Regions from separate parts of the Shinella sp. Sh6 genome, predicted to be linked through region 1. Evidence: riboswitches for the same ligand, from Rfam matches in the RefSeq annotation. Region 1 holds a riboswitch; each other region holds the start of a gene.

Evidence for each region. A riboswitch is a leader RNA that binds a small molecule or an ion and turns the genes downstream of it on or off. The one in region 1 is predicted to bind cobalamin.
Region 2: linked by a shared signal. The riboswitch ahead of ACZ5TO_RS16460 (hypothetical protein) and the one ahead of ACZ5TO_RS12735 (TonB-dependent receptor plug domain-containing protein) in region 1 are both predicted to bind cobalamin.
Region 3: linked by a shared signal. The riboswitch ahead of ACZ5TO_RS14800 (ABC transporter substrate-binding protein) and the one ahead of ACZ5TO_RS12735 (TonB-dependent receptor plug domain-containing protein) in region 1 are both predicted to bind cobalamin.

The regions. Positions count from the first base shown of each region.
Region 1 is NZ_AP044005.1:2,650,573-2,657,781, reverse strand. It holds gene ctaD (cytochrome c oxidase subunit I) at 1-746, shown strand, start outside; cobalamin riboswitch at 847-1,053, shown strand; gene ACZ5TO_RS12735 (TonB-dependent receptor plug domain-containing protein) at 1,221-3,137, shown strand; gene ACZ5TO_RS12730 (ABC transporter substrate-binding protein) at 3,167-4,009, shown strand; gene ACZ5TO_RS12725 (FecCD family ABC transporter permease) at 4,006-5,007, shown strand; gene ACZ5TO_RS12720 (ABC transporter ATP-binding protein) at 5,004-5,789, shown strand; gene derI (D-erythrulose-4-phosphate isomerase) at 5,837-6,295, opposite strand; gene ACZ5TO_RS12710 (triose-phosphate isomerase) at 6,309-7,079, opposite strand; gene ACZ5TO_RS12705 (DeoR/GlpR family DNA-binding transcription regulator) at 7,076-7,209, opposite strand, start outside.
Region 2 is NZ_AP044005.1:3,430,870-3,438,078, reverse strand. It holds gene ACZ5TO_RS16465 (glycoside hydrolase family 94 protein) at 1-1,040, opposite strand, end outside; cobalamin riboswitch at 1,444-1,660, shown strand; gene ACZ5TO_RS16460 (hypothetical protein) at 1,759-1,974, shown strand; gene metH (methionine synthase) at 2,057-5,845, shown strand; gene ACZ5TO_RS16450 (YeiH family protein) at 5,852-6,886, opposite strand; gene ACZ5TO_RS16445 (LysR substrate-binding domain-containing protein) at 6,966-7,209, shown strand, end outside.
Region 3 is NZ_AP044005.1:3,087,173-3,094,381, reverse strand. It holds gene ACZ5TO_RS14840 (carbohydrate ABC transporter permease) at 1-274, shown strand, start outside; gene ACZ5TO_RS14835 (hypothetical protein) at 271-459, shown strand; gene ACZ5TO_RS14830 (ABC transporter ATP-binding protein) at 464-1,561, shown strand; gene ACZ5TO_RS14825 (ABC transporter ATP-binding protein) at 1,554-2,549, shown strand; gene ACZ5TO_RS14820 (dihydroxyacetone kinase subunit DhaK) at 2,564-4,183, shown strand; gene ACZ5TO_RS14815 (hypothetical protein) at 4,251-4,427, opposite strand; gene ACZ5TO_RS14810 (protamine-2 (modular protein)) at 4,536-4,841, opposite strand; gene ACZ5TO_RS14805 (hypothetical protein) at 4,970-5,119, opposite strand; cobalamin riboswitch at 5,444-5,674, shown strand; gene ACZ5TO_RS14800 (ABC transporter substrate-binding protein) at 5,855-6,886, shown strand; gene ACZ5TO_RS14795 (FecCD family ABC transporter permease) at 6,883-7,209, shown strand, end outside.

The DNA of each region.
Region 1 (7,209 bases):
TCTTCGGCTATCTCGGCATGGCCTATGCCATGGTGGCGATCAGCGTCATCGGCTTCGTCGTGTGGGCGCACCACATGTTCACGGTCGGGCTTTCACTGGATTCGCAGCGCTATTTCGCCTTTGCCTCCATGGTCATCGCCGTGCCGACGGGCATCAAGGTCTTCTCCTGGCTTGCCACGATGTGGGGCGGCTCGATCCGTTTTGCGACGCCGATGCTGTGGGCGACCGGCTTCGTGCTGCTCTTCACCATCGGCGGCGTCACCGGCGTGGTGCTCGCCAATCCGGGCCTCGACCGCGAACTGCACGATACCTATTACGTTATCGCGCATTTCCACTATGTCCTGTCGCTCGGCGCCGCCTTTGCCATTTTCGCGGCCTGGTACTACTGGTTCCCCAAGATGAGCGGCTACTTGATGAGCGAGACGCTCGGCAAAGTGCATTTCTGGCTGACCTTCATCGGCGTCAACCTCGTCTTCTTCCCGCAGCATTTCCTCGGGCTTGCCGGCATGCCGCGCCGCTATGCGGACTATCCTGACGCCTTCGCCGGGTGGAACTTCGTCTCCTCGACGGGCTCCTACATCTCCGCCGCCGGCCTCCTCGTCTTCTTCATCGCCGTCGCGGAGGCCTTCGCGCGGAAGCGCGTGGCCGGCGACAATCCCTGGGGGGATGGGGCCACCACGCTCGAATGGTCGCTCTCCTCCCCGCCGCCCTTCCACCAGTTCACGTCGCTGCCGCTGATCAAGTAGGGGCGGCGCGCCGCCTCTTCTCTTTGCGCGCGGACAAACGGGCATCCGCAATCTGTTCGCAACCGCCCCGGGGAGATTGACGCGCCCGGTGCCCGTGACTAGGGTCCGCGCTGGAAACGGCTCCGCCCGAAAGGCGGATTAAAAGGGAACACGGTAAGGCCGATGGACGGCCGAAGCCGGGACTGCCCCCGCAACTGTGACCGTCGAGTCTTCTTCCATTTGCCACTGGCCGCATTCGGCGGCCGGGAAGGCGGAGGAAAGACGTAGAAACGGAAGTCAGGAGACCTGCCGCTCCAGTCACCCATGCCCGGTACGAGGGGTGCCGAGGCGCGGACGTCCGTAGCGGTGACACATTGTGTTGCCGTGTGCCGGGCGGACCGGGGTGGACCTTCTTTCGCTCCCAGTTCCAAGCCGGATCGCGGTTCGTAGCGAACCAGGGCGCCCACGCGCCCGCACTTGCCTTGGGGGCAGATTTTGAAGACCATCCTTATCACGACGGGCATCGTCACCCTGGCGGTGGCGGGGCTCGTCCGCACGGCCGCCGCGCAGGGCGCCGCCGCCGGCGACGACGGCGTCACGCAGCTTGAAAGCATCGTCGTCACGACGCCGCTCCGCCGCGAAACGAGCCTGGAGCGCTCGACGTCTTCCGTGACGATCGTCACCGAGGAGGAGATCCGGCGGTCCGCCGCGTCCGACCTCACCGCGCTGCTCAGGGGATATCCGGGCGTTACCATCACCTCGAACGGCGGCATGGGCGCCGATTCCACCGTCTCGCTGCGCGGCACAACGCCGGTGCAGACGCTGGTCCTCGTCAACGGCGTTCGCGCCAGCTCGGCAACGGCGGGAACCGTCAATCTCTCCGCGATCCCGCTTGCCTCGATCGAGCGCATCGAGATCGCCAAGGGCGGGCATTCGGCGCAGTACGGCGCGGATGCCATCGGCGGCATCATCAACATCGTCACCCGGCAGGGCGGCGCCTGCGCCGACGGCAGCGCGCGCTGCGGCACGGTCGCCGTGGGCATCCTTCATCCCTGGGGCGGTTACGTTTCAGGCAATGTGCAGGGGCAGAGCGAGGACGGCGTCGACTATTCCGCCGGCGCTGAGCTGTTCGGGACCGAGGGATACGACTTCACCCTGCCTTCTACATACGGGCACGAACCCGACAAGGACGGCTTCCGCCGGGGCTCGTTCACCGCCTCGCTGTCGGAGGATTTCGACTGGGGACGCCTCTATGCCGACGGGCATTATGCGCGCGGCCGCAACCAGTACGACCGCCAGCCGGCGAACGCCGTCGACACGGACAATTTTTCCGGCCGCCTCGGTGCGCGCATCGACCATTCCGACAGCTGGTCGTCCACCGTGGAGATAATGAGCGCGCTCGACTACTCCGCGAATTTCGGGCCGGGCGTCACCGGCGACACGTTCGACACGGTGCGCTACGGCCTTCTCGCCTCGACGCGGAAGACCATCGAGACGGACGAGGCGAAGCACACGCTGGTGGGCGGGGTGGAAGCCTATCGCGACACGGTAAGCGGCTCGTCCGTCTCGAATGTCAGCTATGCCACGACGGAGCGCGACCTTGCCGCCGTCTTCGGGCAATATTCGTTCGAATATGAGGGGCTGACGGTGGACAGCGGCCTGCGCTACGACCACGACGAACAGTTCGGCGGCGCCACCACCTACAATATCGGCGCGAGCTATGAATGGGTTGAGGGCTTGGTGACGCGCGCCTCCTACGCGACGGGCTTTCGCGCGCCGACCTTCAACGATCTTTATTATCCGGACCCTTACCTGTCCGGCAATCCGGACCTGAGACCGGAACGGTCACGTTCCTACGAGATAGGGCTGAACTGGTGGTTCGCGGACGAAACGAGCCTCGACATGGCGGTCTACCACACGCGGGTGAAGGACCAGATCAACTGGGCGCCGGTCGATCCGGCCAATACATTCGGCGCCTGGCATCCGGACAATGTCGAGAACGTGCAGATCACCGGCTTCGAGGCGACCCTCATGCATCGGTTCGATGCGGAATGGAGCGGCAATCTCGGCATCGACATCCGCGAGCCGCTGAACAAGAGCCCGGGCACGCACGGCAAGTATGTTTCCTACAGCGAGCGCTTCAAGGGCACGGTGGGGCTCGCCTACAAGCCGACGGCGGATTTCGAATTCTCCGCCGCCGTCCTCTATGGCGGCTCGCGCTATGCCGATGCCGCCAACACCCGGAAACTGCCGCACTACGTCACGGCGGATTTCACCGCGCTCTATGCGCTCGACGGGCAGTCGCAGTTCAAGCTTTCGGTGGCCAACATCCTCGACGAGCAGTATCAGACGAAGGAAGGTTACAGGGCTCCGGGCCGGACCGTCGATTTCAGCTTCACGCGGTCGTTCTGAAAGGGCTCGCCGTCATGATCCCTGCCCGAATGCGCAGAACCGGGGTCGCCGCCGTTGCGGCGGGCCTCCTCGCGCTGGCGCCGGCCGCGGCCTTGGCCGGGCCGGCGCCGCAGCGGGTCGTTTCCATCAACCTGTGCACCGACCAGCTCGCAATGCTGATGGCGGCGCCCGGCCAGCTCAGGTCGGTCTCCTCGCTCGCGAGCGAGGAGGGCACGTCCGTGATGGTGGAGGAGGCCGCGCACTACAAGCCGAATAGCGGCCAGGCGGAGGAGATCTTCCTCATGCAGCCGGATCTCGTGCTTGCCGGCACTTATACGGCCAAGGCGACGGTCGCCCTGCTGCGGGAGCTCGGCTTCCGGGTCGAGCAGTTCAAGCCGGCCGCATCCTTCGACGATGTCCGCGAAAACCTCACGCGCATGGGCGGCCTGCTCCACCGCGAGCAGCGTGCCGCCGAACTCGTGGCCGAGCTGGACCGGGGCCTTGCGGACCTTGCAAGCCATCGCCCGCCGAGCAAGAGCGTCGCCATCTACTACGCCAACAGCTACACGTCGGGCTCCGGCACGCTCGCCGATGCGATCGTGCGGGCGGCGGGGCTTACCAATATCGGCGATACGCTCGGCTTTACCGGTATGACGCGCCTGCCGCTGGAACTGCTGGTTTCCGCCGATCCCGACATCATCCTCGAAGGCGACAGCCAGTACAGCGCGCCCGCGCTCGCCAAGGCGAATTTCTCGCATCCCGCCTTCCGGGCGCTTTCCGGCCGGACCGTCGCCATTCCCGACAAGTACACGATCTGCGGCGCTCCCTTCACGCTGGAGGCCTCGCGCATGCTCCAGCGCGCGGCGTTCGGCGGAAAAGGCGGTACGCCATGACGGATGCGATGCGTTTCCGGCTGGTGCTCGCAGGGCTCGGCCTCCTCACTCTTCTCCTGTTCTTCCTGTCGCTGATGACCGGCCCGGCGGCGGTGGCCTTCGGCGACAGCCTGCATGCGCTCTTTTCCGACAAGGGCGATACCGTCGCCCTCGTCATGCAGGAGATCCGGCTGCCGCGCGCGATCCTCGGCCTGATGATCGGCGCCACGCTGGGGCTTTCGGGGGCGGTGCTGCAGGGCTGGCTGCGCAACCCGCTCGCCGAACCGGCGCTTCTCGGGGTGAGCGCTTCGGCCTCGCTCGGCGCGGTGATCGCCATCTATACCGGCTTTTCCGCCCTGTTCCCGCTCGGCCTGCCGCTTGCCGCGCTTGCAGGGGCGGTCGCCGCGGTTCTCGTGGTGCAGGCGATGGCCGGGCTTCGCGGCGGGGCGCTTGCGGTCATCCTCGCCGGCATCGCCGTCTCGAGCCTTGCGAGCGCCATGACCGCGCTCGCGCTCAACCTGTCGCCCAATCCCTTCGCGGCACTGGAGATCATGTTCTGGATGCTGGGCTCGCTCAGCGACCGCTCGATGACCCATGTCTGGCTGGCAGCGCCGTTCATGGTCGCCGGCTGGGCCATGCTGGCAAGCCTCGGCCGCGCGCTCGATGCGCTGACGCTGGGCGGCGACGCAGCGGCGAGCATGGGCGTCGACCTGCGCCGGGTGCAGTTCCTCGCCGTTTTCGGCACCGCCGCCAGCGTGGGGGCGGCGACGGCGGTCGCCGGCGTCATCGGCTTTGTCGGGCTGGTGGTGCCGCACATGCTTCGCCCGCTGGTCGGTGCGCGCCCGTCCCGGCTCCTGCCGGCAAGCGCGCTCGGCGGGGCCTGCGTGCTCCTTGCCGCCGATACGCTGGTGCGGCTCATCGCGCCCGAACGCGACCTCAAGCTCGGCGTGCTGACGGCCATCGTGGGGGCGCCGTTCTTCCTGTGGCTGGTCTACAAGACGCGGAGGAGCATGCTGTGACGCTGCTTTCGGTAAAGGCCCTCAGCGCCTCTCTCGCCGGCAAGGAAATCCTGAAGGACGTGTCGTTCGACCTTCCCGCCGGGGAGTTCGTCGGCCTGATCGGGCCGAACGGTGCGGGCAAGTCGACGCTGCTGCGCACCGTGCTTGGCCTGACGCTCCATAGGGGCGAGGTTTCCATCGACGGCCGGGCCGTCGCATCCATGAGCGCGCGCGAGCGGGCGCGCCATATCGCCTACCTGCCGCAGGAGCGCGATATCGCCTGGCCCGTTCCGGTCGAGATGATCGTGGCGCTCGGCCGCGACGTCCATCGCCCGCTCTTCTCCAGGCAAGACACGGCCGACCGGGAATTCATCGACCACGCCATGCGGCGCATGGAGGTCGAGGCGTTCCGCGACCGCCCGGCGACGGAGCTTTCAGGCGGCGAGAAGGCGAGGGTGCTGATCGCGCGTGCGCTTGCGCAGGATGCGCCGCTGCTTCTTGCCGACGAGCCGGCCGCCGGGCTCGACCCATCGCACCAGATCATGCTGATGAAGACCTTCGCGGCGCTTGCCGGCGAGGGCCGCAGCGTCATCGCCTCGCTGCACGATCTCGGGCTTGCCGCGCGCTGGTGCTCGCGGCTGATCCTCCTGGACAAGGGACGGATCGTGGCCGACGGCCCGCCGCAAACGGTGCTGACGCGGGAGCGCCTGCGCTCGGTATACGCCGTCGATGCCCATCTCGGCGAGGCCGGGGGGAAGCCGGTCGTCATGCCGCTCGACCTTTCGGATCGAAACGGCCCGTAGGCCGCGGCAGGACCAGGGTGGTCCCGCCGCGGGCCGGCGGCCGGGCGTTATTTCCCGGCGTTGTACTTGGCGTCGACCTCGTTGATCGCCTGGACGTTGCCGGCCGAGCGGCCCTTCTCGTCGAAGGTCTGGGCGAGGTAGGCGTCGGCGATGGCTTTTGCCAGTTCCGAGCCGATGACGCGGGCGCCCATGGTGATGATCTGCGCATTGTTGGAGAGCGCGGCGCGTTCGGCCGAATAGGTGTCGTGCGTCAGCGCGGCGCGGATGCCGGGCACCTTGTTGGCCGAGATGCAGACGCCGATGCCGGTGCCGCAGACGAGGATCGCGCGATCATATTGCCCGGCGACGACGGCGGAGGCGACGCGGTCGGAGAGATTGGCGTAGAAGGCATCGGGGCCCGCGTCGGTGCGCGAGACCTCGTGCACCTCGTGGCGGTCCTTCAGGTGGTCGGCGAGAACCTTTGCAAGGCCTTCGCCCGCGCTGTCACCGGCAATAGCGAGTTTCATGGGAGATCTCCTTTCAGATTGTGGCGGCTGAGCGCGCCAGGATGTCGAGATAGCCTTCAACCTTCCAGGCTGAGCGGCCGATGAAGAGCCCGTCGATGTTCGGGCAGGCGATCAGTTCCTCGCAGTTCTGCGGGTTCACCGAACCGCCGTAGAGGCAGGGGATGCGCCGGCCGAGGATCTCTTCCGCCACCCTGGCGATTTCGGCATGGCGCGCATCGGCATAATCGGCGGTCGCGGGAATGCCCTTCTCGCCGATCGCCCAGACGGGCTCGTAGGCAAGGAGGATCTCGGCGTCCTTCTCAGCGCCTTCGAGCTTGCCGAGGGCGCCGCGCACTTCGCGGGCAAGCACGTCGTCTGCGCGGCCGCTTTCGCGGTCTGCCAGCGTCTCGCCGATGCAGATCAGCGGCACGAGACCATGGCGCACGGCGGCCTTCGTCTTGAGGCCGACCGTCTCGTCCGTCTCGCCGAAATGCTCCCGGCGCTCGGAATGGCCGAGCTCGACGAGGTCGAGATTGCAGTCCTTCAGCATCACCGGCGAGACCTCGCCGGTCCAGGCGCCCTCGTCGGCCCAGTGCATGTTCTGCGCGCCGACCTTGACGGAGGTGCCGGCAAGCATCGCCTTGACCTCGCGCACGGCGGTGAACGGCGGAATGACGAAGCGCTGGATGCGGGGATCGCGCCCGCCGTCGGCGGTCTTCAGGCCCTCGGCGAAGACCCTTGCCTCGGCCAGCGTCTTGTTCATCTTCCAGCTCGTGCCGACCCAGAAGTGGCGGTCCTCGCTCATGTCGTCGTCTCCTTGGCGATGCGCACCACGGTCTTGCCGCCGCCAAGCTCGGCGGCCGTATCGTGGGGCAGGGGTTTGTCTGAAATGACCGTGTCGAATTCGGCAAGGTCGGCGAGCACATGCAGCGCCG
Region 2 (7,209 bases), 780 kb from region 1:
TCCAGCTCGCTCTTGCCCGAGCGGCGGGCGAAGCGCTCGATGGAGTTGCGGTACTTGTTGCGCGAGCCGAAATCGAGGTCGCTGTAGTCGGAGCGCCGGCGCAGCTCCTCGTCGAGGCGGCTGACGCTCTCGAACCAGACGGGCCATTCCGCATCGTCCACCGTGCGCAGGCTCTTGATGAGCGAGCTCATCGTCACGTTGCCGGAGGACAGGCGATTGTTCTCCGCGACGATCAGTTCCTCGAGGTCGCTGCCGCGGCTCTCGATCTTGCGCTCCAGCCACTGGATGACCGGGCCGGAGGCCTGCAGGCCGTCGCGCAGGCGGTAGAGAAGCTGGATGACGAAGGTGTTGTCGGCAACGAAGCCTTCCATCGAGCGCAGATAGGCGATGCCCTTGTCGGGATCGTTGAGGCGCACCAGCTCGTCGGCCACCTCGTTGGCCTTGAAGCGCATCTTGCGCGAGCGCTCGACGCGGCTCGAAATGCGCCTGAGGTTCTCCAGAAGCACGAAGCGCACGAAGGAGGGCAGGGCCCACAATTCGCCGATCTTCAGCGCGTCGACCCGCTGGAAGCCCTGGACGAAGGCCGTCAGGCTCTCCTGCGAGACGCTGCTGTGGGTGTGGGCGACATAGAGCCAGGCGAGCGCCAGCGTGCGCGGGATCGTCTGCCCCTCGACCGCGATGGTCGGAAGCTGGCGGTAGAAGCGGCGGGGAAAGTCGCGCCGGACCTCCTGGATCGCCTCTTCGATGACGTAATAGTTGTCGAGCAGCCATTCGGCGGCCGGCGTGATCTGGGCGCCCGCCTCCACGTCCTTGGCGGTCGCCTGGTAGACGCGGAAGATCTCCTTCTCGTTCTCCTTGTGCCGCGGGCGGAACTCGAAGGGATAAAAGCCCGGCAGGCTCGCCGTCTTCTCGCGCGCAAGCGCTTCGCCGCAATCGGCCAGCTCCTCCAGCGTCAGATAGGTGGCGCGGATCGAATCGTTGTAGTCGATCTGCTTGGCATCGGCATCGCGCGGAGCTTGCGGCGTGTTGTGAAGGGGCATGTTTCTGATTCTGGATCCGGCCATGTCGAGCCATCCGGCGGCGGCCTTTGCGCCGGTGGGTTTTTCGCGGGCAGGGTTCATCTTGGTGCCGCGGTCAGCCATGACGCCACGCAGCACCTCGAAGAGGCGGGTGGAACGGACATGGCTCACGCGACACGCTCATTGGCATCCTGGCCGCGTGGTGCATGAAAACGGCATTTTTTAGCCACAAGGACAGAGACTTGCAACATGTCAGCGGGGTCTGGCGGCGCAGCATGGGCCCTCATCTGCGGTTTTGGTGAATCGCCGTCCATTCCTGACAGGACGCAAGGCGAGGCGACGGCCTTTTTCAACGCCGGCGCGGGGAGAAAAGTTCCGGCCGTGGAAAGAAAAAGGCGGCAGTTGACTCCCGTTCGCGGCCGGGCCAGTCTGCTGGCGTCAGGGTCTTCCGAGTCGAAACGGCTCGGAGGCTAAGAGGGAAGCCGGTGCGATGCTCCGCAAGGAGCGGCAAGGCCGGCGCTGCCCCCGCAACTGTGAACGGCGAGCTTCTGTCGCTTGATGCCACTGGTGGAAACACCGGGAAGGCGAGACGGACGCGATGACCCGCAAGCCAGGAGACCTGCCCTGACGCATTCGTAACGTCCATGGGCGGGGTGTCCCAAGGGTGCGCTTGCTTCGCCTTCGGCGGAATTCCAGCAGCGTGCGTCCGGTCATCCCCCAATTTTCGATTGGGGAAGAAATGTTTGCATTCACCGAAACCAGTCCTTCCGGCACCGGCAGGCCGGAATCCGTCTTCATCTGGTGGCTGCTCTGGCAGCCGCGCGGCGCCGACCTTGCCGTCGAAGCGCTGAAGGAGGTCCAGAAGCTCGCGCGCTGCAGGAACGCCGATCCGGACATCGCCCGGCTCAAGGCACTCTTCGCCTCGCTGGCGGGGGCGGACGGGCCGGCGCACTAGGTCAAACGCATAAAGACATATTGACATAAAGATATCTTTATGTGAACTCCGGTGCAGTATCGCCTGCACCGGAGGATTTCCCATGGCCGAATCCCACCTGGACAGCCTGTTCGGCCCCGAACAGCCGCGCCGCGACGGACGCGAGATCCGCGCCGCGCTCGAAGCCGCCGCCCGCGAGCGCATCCTGGTGCTCGACGGGGCGATGGGCACCGAGATCCAGACGCTGAAGCTCGTCGAGGAGGATTTCCGGGGAACGCGTTTCGGCGATTGCGCCTGCCACCAGCAGGGCAACAACGACCTCCTGACGCTGACCCAGCCGGCGGCCATCGAGGATATCCACTACCGCTACGCCCTTGCCGGCGCGGACATCCTCGAAACCAACACGTTCTCCTCCACCGCCATCGCGCAGGCCGACTACGGCATGGAGGCGATGGTCTATGAGCTGAACCGCGACGGCGCGCGCCTTGCCCGCCGCGCGGGCCTGCGCGCCGAGCAGAAGGACGGCCGGCGCCGCTTCGTCGCCGGCGCGCTCGGCCCGACCAACCGCACCGCCTCCATCTCGCCGGACGTCAACAATCCCGGTTACCGGGCCGTCACCTTCGACGATCTGCGCCTCGCCTATGCCGACCAGCTTCGCGGCCTCATCGACGGCGGCGCCGACATCATCCTGATCGAGACGATCTTCGACACGCTGAATGCCAAGGCGGCGATCTTCGCCACGCGCGAGGTCTTCGAGGAAAAGGGCATCCACCTGCCGGTCATGATTTCCGGCACGATCACCGACCTTTCCGGCCGCACGCTCTCCGGCCAGACGCCGGAAGCCTTCTGGAACTCGGTGCGCCATGCCGAGCCCTTCTCCATCGGCCTCAACTGCGCGCTCGGCGCCAATGCGATGCGCGCGCATCTGGCCGAGATCTCTTCTGTCGCGCAGACCTTCGTCTGCGCCTATCCGAATGCCGGCCTGCCGAACGCCTTCGGCCAGTACGACGAGAGCCCGGAGGAGATGGCCGCGCAGATCGAAGGCTTCATGCGCGACGGCCTCGTCAACGTGGTCGGCGGCTGCTGCGGCTCGACGCCGGACCATATCCGCGCCGTCGCCGAGGCTGCCGCCCGCCACAAGCCGCGCGGAATCCCCGATATCCCGCGCCGCATGCGGCTCTCGGGCCTCGAACCCTTCACGCTGACCGAAGCCATTCCCTTCGTGAACGTGGGCGAGCGCACCAATGTCACGGGCTCGGCGAAATTCCGCAAGCTGATCACCGCCGGCGACTATGCGGCCGCGCTCGATGTCGCGCGCGACCAGGTGGCGAACGGCGCGCAGATCATCGACATCAACATGGACGAGGGCCTGATCGATTCCGCGAGGGCAATGACGGAGTTCCTGAACCTCGTCGCCGCCGAGCCGGACATCGCCCGCGTGCCGGTGATGATCGACAGCTCCAAATGGGAGGTGATCGAGGCGGGCCTGAAATGCGTGCAGGGCAAGCCGCTGGTCAACTCAATCTCGCTCAAGGAGGGCGAGGAAGCCTTCCTGCACCACGCCAAGCTGGTGCGCGCCTACGGCGCCGCCGTCGTCGTCATGGCCTTCGACGAAGAGGGCCAGGCGGACACGAAGGCGCGCAAGGTGGAGATCTGCGCGCGCGCCTACAAACTGCTCACCGAGGTCGCCGGGCTTGCCCCGGAGGATATCGTCTTCGACCCGAACATCTTCGCGATCGCCACCGGCATCGAGGAGCACGACAATTACGGCGTCGACTTCATCGAGGCGACCGCCGAGATCACCGCCGCCCTGCCGCATGTCCACGTTTCCGGCGGGGTCTCCAACCTCTCCTTCTCCTTCCGCGGCAACGAGCCGGTGCGCGAGGCCATGCACGCGGTCTTCCTCTATCACGCCATCCAGGCGGGCATGGACATGGGCATCGTCAATGCCGGCCAGCTCGCCGTCTACGACACGATCGAGCCCGAACTGCGCGAGGCCTGCGAGGACGTGGTGCTGAACCGCATGCCCAAGGCCGGCGGCACCGCCACCGAGCGTATGCTGGAGATCGCCGAGCGCTTCAAGGGCGCCGGCGCCCGGGAGGCCAAGGAGCGAGACCTTGCCTGGCGCGACTGGCCGGTGGAAAAACGGCTGGAGCACGCCCTCGTCAACGGCATCACCGAATTCGTCGAGGCGGACACGGAAGAGGCGCGGCAGAAGGCCGAGCGCCCGCTGCATGTCATCGAGGGGCCGCTGATGGCCGGCATGAACGTCGTCGGCGACCTTTTCGGCGCAGGCAAGATGTTCCTGCCGCAGGTGGTGAAGTCCGCCCGCGTGATGAAGCAGGCCGTCGCCGTGCTGCTGCCCTACATGGAAGCCGAAAAGCTCGCCAATGGCGGGGGCAGCGAGCGCCAGAGCGCGGGCAAGATCCTGATGGCGACCGTCAAGGGCGACGTCCACGACATCGGCAAGAACATCGTCGGCGTCGTGCTCGCCTGCAACAACTACGAGATCATCGACCTCGGCGTCATGGTGCCGGCGACGAAAATCCTCGAAACGGCCCGCGCTGAAAACGTCGATATCATCGGCCTTTCCGGGCTCATCACGCCCTCGCTCGACGAGATGGCGCATGTCGCCGCCGAGATGGAGCGCGAGGGCTTCGACATTCCCCTCCTCATCGGCGGGGCGACGACGAGCCGGGTGCATACCGCCGTGAAAATCCATCCGCGCTACAGCCAGGGCCAAGCCGTGCATGTCAACGATGCGAGCCGTGCTGTCGGCGTCGTCGGCGCGCTCCTGTCGCCGGAGGCGAAATCCTCCTATGTCGAGCGGCTGAGGGCCGAATACCGCAAGGTCGCCGAGGCCCACGCCCGCAGCGAGGCCGAAAAGCAGCGCCTGCCGCTTGCCAAGGCGCGCGCAAACGCTTTCCGGCCGGACTGGGCGGCCTACCAGCCGAAGACCCCGTCCTTCCTCGGCACCCGCACCTTCCAGGACTGGGACCTTGCCGAGCTCGCCCGCTATATCGACTGGACGCCCTTCTTCCAGACCTGGGAATTGCGCGGCGTCTATCCGAAGATCCTCGACGACGAGAAGCAGGGCGCGGTCGCCCGCCAGCTTTTCGACGACGCGCAGGCCATGCTGGAGAAGATCATCGCCGAAAAGTGGTTCACGCCCAAGGCGGTGGTCGGCTTCTGGCCGGCGGGCGCCGTCGGCGACGATATCCGCCTGTTCACCGACGAGGCTCGGGACGAGGAGCTTGCGACCTTCTTCACGCTGCGCCAGCAGCTCACGCGGCGCGACGGCCGGCCGAACCTCGCCATGGCCGATTTCGTCGCGCCGGTGGAGAGCGGCAAGGCGGATTATCTCGGCGGCTTCGTCGTCACGGCCGGCTTCGGCGAGATCGCCATCGCCGAGCGCTTCGAGCGGTCGAACGACGACTATTCCTCGATCCTCGTCAAGGCGCTGGCGGACCGTTTCGCCGAGGCCTTCGCCGAGCGCATGCACGAATATGTGCGCAAGGAACTGTGGGGCTATGCGGCAAACGAGGCCTTCTCGCCGACCGATCTCATCGGCGAACCCTATGCCGGCATTCGCCCCGCCCCCGGTTATCCGGCCCAGCCCGACCACACGGAGAAGGAAACGCTCTTCCGCCTGCTCGATGCCGAGCGCGCCATCGACGTGCGGCTGACGGAGGGCTTTTCCATGTGGCCCGGTTCTTCCGTCTCCGGCCTCTACATCGCCTCGCCCGAGAGCTACTATTTCGGCGTCGCCAAGGTGGAGCGCGACCAGGTGGAGGATTATGCCCGCCGCAAGGGCATGAGCGTGCCGGAGGTGGAACGCTGGCTCGGCCCGGTGCTCAACTACATGCCGGCGCCGCAGGAGGATGCGGCCTGAGAAAGCTCAGGCCGTCGCAAGGTTCAGGAGCAGCACCATCGCATAGCTGGCGACGGCGAGGACGGCGAGCGACAGCACGACCGTCGCCGTGACCTTCGGCCCCGCGCGCATCACGCGGGTGAGGTCGATGCCGAGCCCGAGGGCGGCCATGGAGAGGATCGTCAGGACCGTTGCGGCCTTGCCCATGATCGCCGCCAGTTCCGCATCGATGAGGCCGACGCTGCGGGCGGCCAGCATGGCGAGGAAGCCGAGGATGAACCAGGGCACGAGCCGGTGGAGCGCCGGCCGGCGCCCGCCCGTCTTGCCCGCGGCGAGCGAGAGCACGAAGACGACGGGCCCGAGCATCAGCACGCGCACCAGCTTGACGAAGGTACCGATCTGGATGCTGAGGGCCGAGACGGGGGCGGTGGCGGCCAGCACCTGCGGCACGGCATAGACCGTCATGCCCGCCATCACGCCGTAGCCCGTCGCCGAAAGGCCGAGGAGCGGCACCAGCGCCGGCAGCAGGAGCACCGTCACCATGCCGAGCACGGCCGTGAAGGCGATGGAGGAGGCGACGTCCTCCGCATCCGCATGGATGACCGGCGCCGTCGCGGCGATGGCGGAATTGCCGCAGATCGAGTTGCCGCAGGCGACAAGCAGCGCGACGCGGCGGGAAAGGCCGAGCCCCCGGCCGATGCCGTAGCTTGCCAGAAGCGCCAGCGCCACGACGGCGGCGATGGCGCCGATGAGCGGCAGGCCCATGCCGGCAATGGCCGCGGCGCTGACGCCGGCCCCGAGCAGCACGATGGCGACCTCCAGGAAATATTTCGCCGAAAAGGCGATGCCCGGATCGTAGATCGCCGGCCGGCGAAGGACGAGCCGGCAGAGCGCGCCGATGAAGATGGCGAGCACCAGCGCCTCGACCCACGCGCCGCCCGTCAGCCGCACTTCCGCCCGCTCGGCGAGCACCGCAAGGCCCGAGACGAAGGCGGACAGCAGCACGCCGGGCAGGATGCCGGAAATTCCAAGGATCGATTCGTTTTTAGGCGTTTTTTCCATGCGCTGAGGAATGCGCTTGAAAGATCGTTCGATCCATCGGTAAATATTTGACGTTTCATTCGATTGGATCGAACATATGATGACGCTGGAGCAATTGCGCATCTTCGTCGCCGTGGCGGACCGCGAACACCTGACGCAGGCGGCCGAGACGCTCCATCTCACGCCGTCCGCCGTCAGCTCGGCTATCCGCGTGCTGGAGGATCGCTACGGGCTGGCGCTGTTCCATCGCACCGGCCGGCGGATCGAACTGACGGATGCGGGCCTCGCCTTCCTGCCGGAGGCGAAGGCGACGCTCGCAAGGGCCGAGAGCGCCGATCTCTTCC
Region 3 (7,209 bases), 440 kb from region 1:
GGTCGTGCTGCCCCAGGCGGCGACGGGCATCGCCTCCACCGCGATCTTCTGCCTGATCTTCGCGTGGAACGAATATGCCTTTGCGGTGCTGCTGACATCCGGCAATGCCCAGACGGCCCCGCCCTTCATTCCCACCATCATCGGCGTCAGCGGCCAGGACTGGCCCGCCGTTGCCGCCGGCGCGACGATCTTCCTCGTGCCGGTCATGGTGTTCACCATCCTTCTGCGCAAGCATCTCCTGCGCGGTATCACCTTCGGAGCAGTCCGCAAATGACACGATTTTTCAACGGCCTCCTGCATTTCCGGCGCAATGCCTGGGAAATGCTGGCCTCGGTGCTGATCGCGGCGGGCGTCGTCATGCTCATGCAGCCCTTCGCGCTCGCGCTCTATTCCTGGTCCTTCGTCGTAACCCTCCTCGGCACGGTGATGTTCATCATCGTCAGCCATTTTCCGGAGTAGGCCGATGGCGCAAATCAGGATCCAGAACGTACGCAAGGAGTTCGGCGCCTTCACCGCCGTCCGCTCCTCCACTTTCACCATCGAGGACGGCGAGTTCTTCATGCTGCTCGGCCCCTCCGGCTGCGGCAAGACGACGACGCTGCGCATGATGGCGGGCCTCGAACTGCCGACCTCCGGCGAGATCTTCATCGACGGCGAGGAGGTCGGCATGAAGCCGGCGAGCCAGCGCGACATCGCCTTCGTCTTCCAGATGTTCGCGCTCTATCCGCATATGAACGTGCGCAAGAACATCTCCTATCCGCTCGTCAGCCAGGGCATGAAGCGCGAGGAGGTGAATGCCCGCGTCGCGGACGTCGCCCGCATCCTCAGGATCGAGCATCTTCTCGACAAACCCGTCGGCGGCCTTTCCGGCGGCGACCGCCAGCGCGTGGCGCTTGGGCGCGCCATCGTGCGCCGGCCGAAAGCCTTCTTCATGGACGAGCCGCTCGGCGCGCTCGACGCGGAGTTCCGCGAGCACATGGCCGAGGAGTTGCGCGCGCTGCACGACCGCATGGGCGCCACCACCGTCTATGTCACGCACGACCAGCTCGAAGCCATGCAGATGGGCGACAAGATCGTCGTCATGAACCATGGCGTCGTCGAGCAGTTCGGCAAGCCGCAGCAGATCTACGACTGGCCGGCGACGAAGTTCGTCGCCCAGTTCATCGGCTCGCCCTCGATGAACTTTCTCGACTTCGAGGGCATGATCGGCATCGGCGGCGACAGCGTCGAGCTCGGCGGGGCAAAGGTCCACGTACCCGCCGCGCGGGAAGGCCGCGCCGGCCGCCTGACGCTCGGCGTTCGCCCCGAGCATGTGACGTTCCGCGACGACGCCCCCTATCGCGGCCGCGTGAGCGCCGTCGAATATCTCGGCACGACGCAGATCGTCACCCTTTCGACGGAGCACGGCGACGTCAAAGCCCGTATCTCCTCGGGGCAGGCGGTGCGCGAGGAGGAGCTGGTCGGCCTCGATTTCGACGCGCGCACCCTCTCGCTCTTCGATGCGGAAAACGGCAAGGTCCTCATTTCCGAGGGCAATGAAGGAGTGCTCGCCCATGGCTGAGGTCGTGCTTGAAAACGTGACGAAACGGTTCGGCGCAACGGTCGCCCTCGATGATGTCTCGCTGACGGTGCCCGACGGCTCCTTCGTCGTCCTGCTCGGCCCGACGGGCGCGGGAAAGACGACGACGCTGCGCATGGTCTCCGGCCTCGACGTTCCCGACAGCGGAGAGGTCTACATCGACGGCCGGCCGATGAAGGGCCTTCAGCCCGCCGAGCGCAATGTCGCCATGGTGTTCCAGCAATATTCGCTCTATCCGCACCTCACCGTTCGCCAGAACCTGGAGTTCCCCCTGAAATCGCCTCTCCTGAAGACGCCGAAGGCGGCGATCGAGCGGAAGGTCCGGGAGGTCGCCGAGGTCCTGCAGATCGCCCACAAGCTGGAGAACAAGGCGACGGCGCTTTCGGGCGGCGAGATGCAGCGCGTCTCCATCGGCCGCGCATTGGTGCGCGATCCCAGGATATTCCTGATGGACGAGCCGCTGAGCTCGCTCGATGCGAAGCTCCGCGCGGACCTGCGCATCGAACTGAAGCGCATCCAGGCGAAATCCGGCGCGACGCTGCTCTACGTCACCCACGACCAGATCGAGGCGATGACCATGGCGACCCATGTCGGCGTGCTGAACGAAGGCAGGCTCGTGCAGTTCGGCTCGCCGCGCGAGGTCTACGAAGAGCCCGTCAGCATCTATGCCGCGACCCGCCTCGGCCAGCCGCGCATCAACGTGCTGCCGGCCGATCTCTTCGCCGGCGCGCCGGCGGGGGCGAAGAGCATCGGCCTTCGCCCGGAGCATATTGCGCAAGGCGAGGGCGAGGAGGCGCTGGTCAAGCGCGTCGAGCATCTCGGCGACCAGACGCGCCTGCACCTCACGTTCAAGCGGCACGACCTCATCACCGTCACCGACGCCCACACGCCGCTCCGGGGCGGTGAGACCATCCGGATCCAACCGTCGCGGCCGCTCTTTTTCGATGCCGCGGGCCTGCGTTTAGTTTAGGGAGAACAGCAACCATGGCGCAATTCATCAACACGCGCGAAGATGTCGTCACCGAGGCGATCGACGGGGTCCTGGCCCTTTCGGGCGGCGCGTTGACGCGGCTTGACGGCTATCCGCATATCCGCGTCGTCCTGCGCAGCGACTGGGACAGGTCGAAGGTGGCGATCGTCTCCGGTGGCGGTTCGGGCCATGAGCCGGCCCATGTCGGCTTCGTCGGCAAGGGCATGCTGACCGCCGCGGTCTGCGGCGACGTCTTCGCCTCGCCCAGCGTCGATGCCGTGCTCGCCGGCATCCTGGCGGTGACGGGCCCGGCCGGATGTCTCCTCATCGTGAAGAACTACACCGGCGACCGGCTCAACTTCGGCCTTGCCGCCGAGCGGGCGCGCGCCTTCGGCCTCAATGTCTCGATGGTGATCGTCGGCGACGACATCGCGCTGCCGGACCTGCCGCAGGCCCGCGGCGTCGCCGGCACGCTCTTCGTGCATAAGATCGCCGGCGCGCTTGCCGAACAGGGCGCCGATCTCGATACGGTCACGGCGGCGGCCAGGCGCGTCATCGCCGGCACTCGCTCCATCGGCATGTCGCTCGACACCTGCCGCGTGCCCGGCTCGCCGAAGGAGGACCGCATTCCCGAAGGCAAGGCCGAGCTGGGCCTCGGCATCCATGGCGAGGCGGGTGTCGAACAGGTGGATTTCGCCGGCGCGCGGGCGGCGGTCGCCACCATGGCGGAGCGGCTTTCCGCCGTCATGGGCGAGGGGCCGCATGTCGCGTTGATCAACAATCTCGGCGGTGCGTCGGTCCTGGAGATGTCGGTTCTCGCCCACGACCTCCTCGGCTCTGCGATCGGCGGCAGGATCACCCATGCCATCGGGCCCGCGCCGCTGATGACCTCGCTCGACATGCAGGGCTTTTCGGTCTCCGTCTTCCCCGCCGAGGCGGGTGAGCTGGCGCTTCTCAAAATCCCCGTGCCGATTGCCGCCTGGCCCGGCGTCTCGCAGGTCCGGCCGATCGCGGTCGCGGCGCTGCCGGACGGCCTGACGCCGATCACGCCGATGCCGTCGAACCATGAGACGACGCGCGCCTTCATCGTCAATTGCTGCAAGGTCCTGATCGCCGCCGAGCCCAGCCTCAATGCGCTCGACGCCAAATCCGGCGACGGCGATACCGGCTCGACGCTGGCAGGCGCCGCCCGCGCGCTGATCAGCGCCCTCGACCGCCTGCCGCTCTCCGACCACACGCAGCTCCTGCGTGCCATCGGTCAGGAGCTGAGCCAGACGATGGGCGGTTCTTCCGGCGTGCTGCTCGCGATCTTCTTCGCTGCGGCCGGCGACGGCGCATCGAGCGGCCTGCCGATGCGCGAGGCGCTGCTTGCCGGCCTTGCCCGCATGCAGGAAATCGGCGGCGCGCGCATCGGCGACCGCACGATGGTCGATGCGCTCGCGCCCGCCCTCGAAGCGCTCGGCGAGAGCCTTTCCGCCGCCGCCGCGGCGGCCCGGAAAGGCGCGGACTTCACCGCGACCCTCACCCGCGCAAAAGCCGGCCGCGCCGCCTATGTCAACGCCAGGCAGCTTGAAGGCCATGTCGATCCCGGCGCCGAAGCGGTGGCCATCCTCTTCGAGCATCTTGCAACGTGAAATACGAACATCCCGGCCGCTGATCCGATACTGCGGCCGGGATGGAATGAAAGACGCTGCGCCTGTCCTAGCGAACCTGATCGACGAACTTGATGCGGGCGAGCTGGAGTTCGCTGTTGGTGGCGATGGTCGGGCGGAAGTCGAGCCGCGGACTGACGCGCGCGTAGCCGGCCATGTGGAACAGCATCACGTTGATGGTCGGAAAGAGGTTCTGCCGCCCGATCAGTTGGATTTGCGCATCCACCGGAACACCGTCGGCTATTTCGGCCTTCAATGTTCCTTGCCCGCGGCGGTATGCTGTGCTTCGTCGAGCTTCTGATGAGATGTACCGTTCTGAGCCGGATCTCGGAGCTCAGATCCAGACGCGCTCGCGCCAGCAGCGACGGTGCCAGCGGCCGTGAATACGGGCACGGCGGCATACGCGGCGCCACACCCTGCGCCGATGGTGGCGATGATGCCGGTGCCAATGTCCGCGGCGATGGCGGACATCCACTACATCCGGCTCGGAGCCTTCCAGGTCGCCCAGAATGCCGCTCCCGGAGCCGATGTCCCCGGGGTTGACGATGCCAGCCTGCACGATTTCCGGTTTGACTACCGAAGCCAAGGCCGCGGTGCCGGCCAGTCCAAGCAATCCGGTCAGAAACGATCGCCGATCCATGCTCTCCTCCAATTTTGCGCCACGTCTGGCGATTGAACGAAGAAGAGCCTGAATGGTTCCTGAATGGCTCTACGATGGATGGGCACGGGACCCGGAGCCGCTTCTTGGCTCCGGGTCCCGGCGCGGTCTCAGTGCGAAGCGCCGGAGCCTCCGACGGCGACGATGGCGAAGGGCCGGCCTTCGACGGCGATCGTGCCCGTTTCCTCCAGCGTTTCAGGATCGACGAGGCGGACGAGCGAATGGCGCGGATCGGTGATGGCGACCTTGCCGTCGGCCACCGCCAGCCGCGGACGTTGTTGTGTGAATGCGCAGGCGGTTTGCCTGCCGCAGCACGGCTTTCCTTCCGAATCGATCGAAGCCGAACTGAACGGATGATCGGGGCTTGCTCTCCATGGAATTAACGTTATTACATTACATAAATTCTTGGAACGTAATAACGTCACAAAGCGAATGCTGTCAACCCCGGAGCGGCCATGAGCCGCAGCTTCATCAACCCGCCGGCGCGCGGGACGGCGAGCGTCGTCGACAGGGCACGCACCACCAAGCGATGGACGCGCCTCCGCGGCGGTTTCATGTCCGGCCTTGACCTGCCGCCAGCTTCTCAATTAACTGGTCGCGACGGTTCCCCTACCCATGAGGCGGAGGGGAATAATAGGGAACACGGTGCGGACGACCCGCATGGGACCAAAACCGTGGCTGCCCCCGCAACTGTAAGCGGATTGCCGTCCATCCTTGTGGCGCATAGCGCCATGCCACTGCGCGATCCGCGCGGGAAGGCAGATGGACAGCGGATATCCGTAAGCCAGGAGACCTGCCGTCATCCATCGATCCATCGTCACGGGCGGGGAAGCCCGGAACAGGAGCATGCAATGAAGATCACCAGCGCCTCGCGGCGTCGACCGACGCCGCCTTTTCCCCAATCCGTGGATCGTTCGATCGCAAGGGCGGCTTGACCGTCCTTCGCTTGGCCGTGCCGCCTTGCTCGGCTTTCAATCCGTATTCGGGGAAAAATCATGATATCGCTTTTCAAGACGTCGCTTCGAGCGGGCTTCCTTCTCGCGTCGCTGGCAACCGCCATCCTTGCCGGTCACGTGCAGGCCGCCGAGACCGCCTATCCGTTGACCCTGCAGAATTGCGGCCGCCAGATCACCATCGACAAGGCGCCGACGAAGACCGTGTCGATCGGCCAGAGCAGCACCGAAATTCTCTATCTTCTCGGCCTTGCCGACAAGGTCGCGGGCACCGCGCTCTGGGTCGGGCCGGTCCTGAAGGGCTATGAGGAGGTCAACGCCAGGATCGACCGCCTGGCCGACAATGATCCGAGCTTCGAAAGCGTGCTCGCCAGGAAGCCGGACCTCGTCACCGTTCAATTCCAGTGGCAGGTCGGCCCGGAAGGGGTCGTGGCCAAGCCCGAGCAGTTCGAGGAATTGGGTATCCCGGTCTACACCTCGCCGTCCGATTGCGTCGGCAAGGAAAACTCCGCCGCCAGCGACGGCGTGCGCCATCAGGTCTTCACCATGGGCCTCGTCTATCGGGAGATCCGCGAGCTGGCGGAAATCTACAACGTCCAGGACAAGGGCGAGGCCGTCGTCGCGGACCTGAAGGCGCGAGAGGCGGCGGCCCGGGCCAAGGTTGCTTCGGCCAAGGGAAAGCTCTCGGCGGTCTTCTGGTTCTCGAGCGCCGCGGATGCCGATCCCTACGTCGCGGGCAGGAACGGTGCGCCGGGATACATCATGTCGGCTCTCGGCATCGAAAACATCATCAAGACGGATGACGAATGGCCGACTGTCGGCTGGGAAACCATCGCCAGGGCAAACCCGACGATGATCGTCGCCGGGTCGATGGAGCGGCGGCGCTACCCGCTCGACAGCCTCGAGGCGAAGCTCGATTTTCTCAAGTCCGACCCCGTGGCCAGCCTGATGCCGGCCGTCGCCAAAGGCTATGTGTTCGATATGGATGCGCAGGCGATGAACCCGACGATCCGCACGATCGAAGGCATTGAACTGCTGGCCGACAGCATCGCCAAAGCCGGCCTCGCCCAGTGAGCCGCGCAGCCCCATCGCTCGTCGTTCTTTTCGCCGCACTCTGGTTCGGCGCGGCAATCGGGGAAACGGCGATTCCGTTCTCCACCGTCGTTCAGACGATCGCGAACCGCTTGTGGGATGCGGGCTATCCGCTGGAGCCGATCGACGAGGGCATCGTCTGGAGCTACCGGCTGAGCCGCGCCGTGGTCGCGGCCTCCTGCGGAGCGGCGCTCGCGCTTTGCGGCGTCGTGCTGCAATCGCTGCTGCGCAACCCGCTGGCGGATCCCTATATCCTCGGCATTTCCGCCGGTGCTTCGACCGGCGCCGTCGGCGTCGCCATTCTG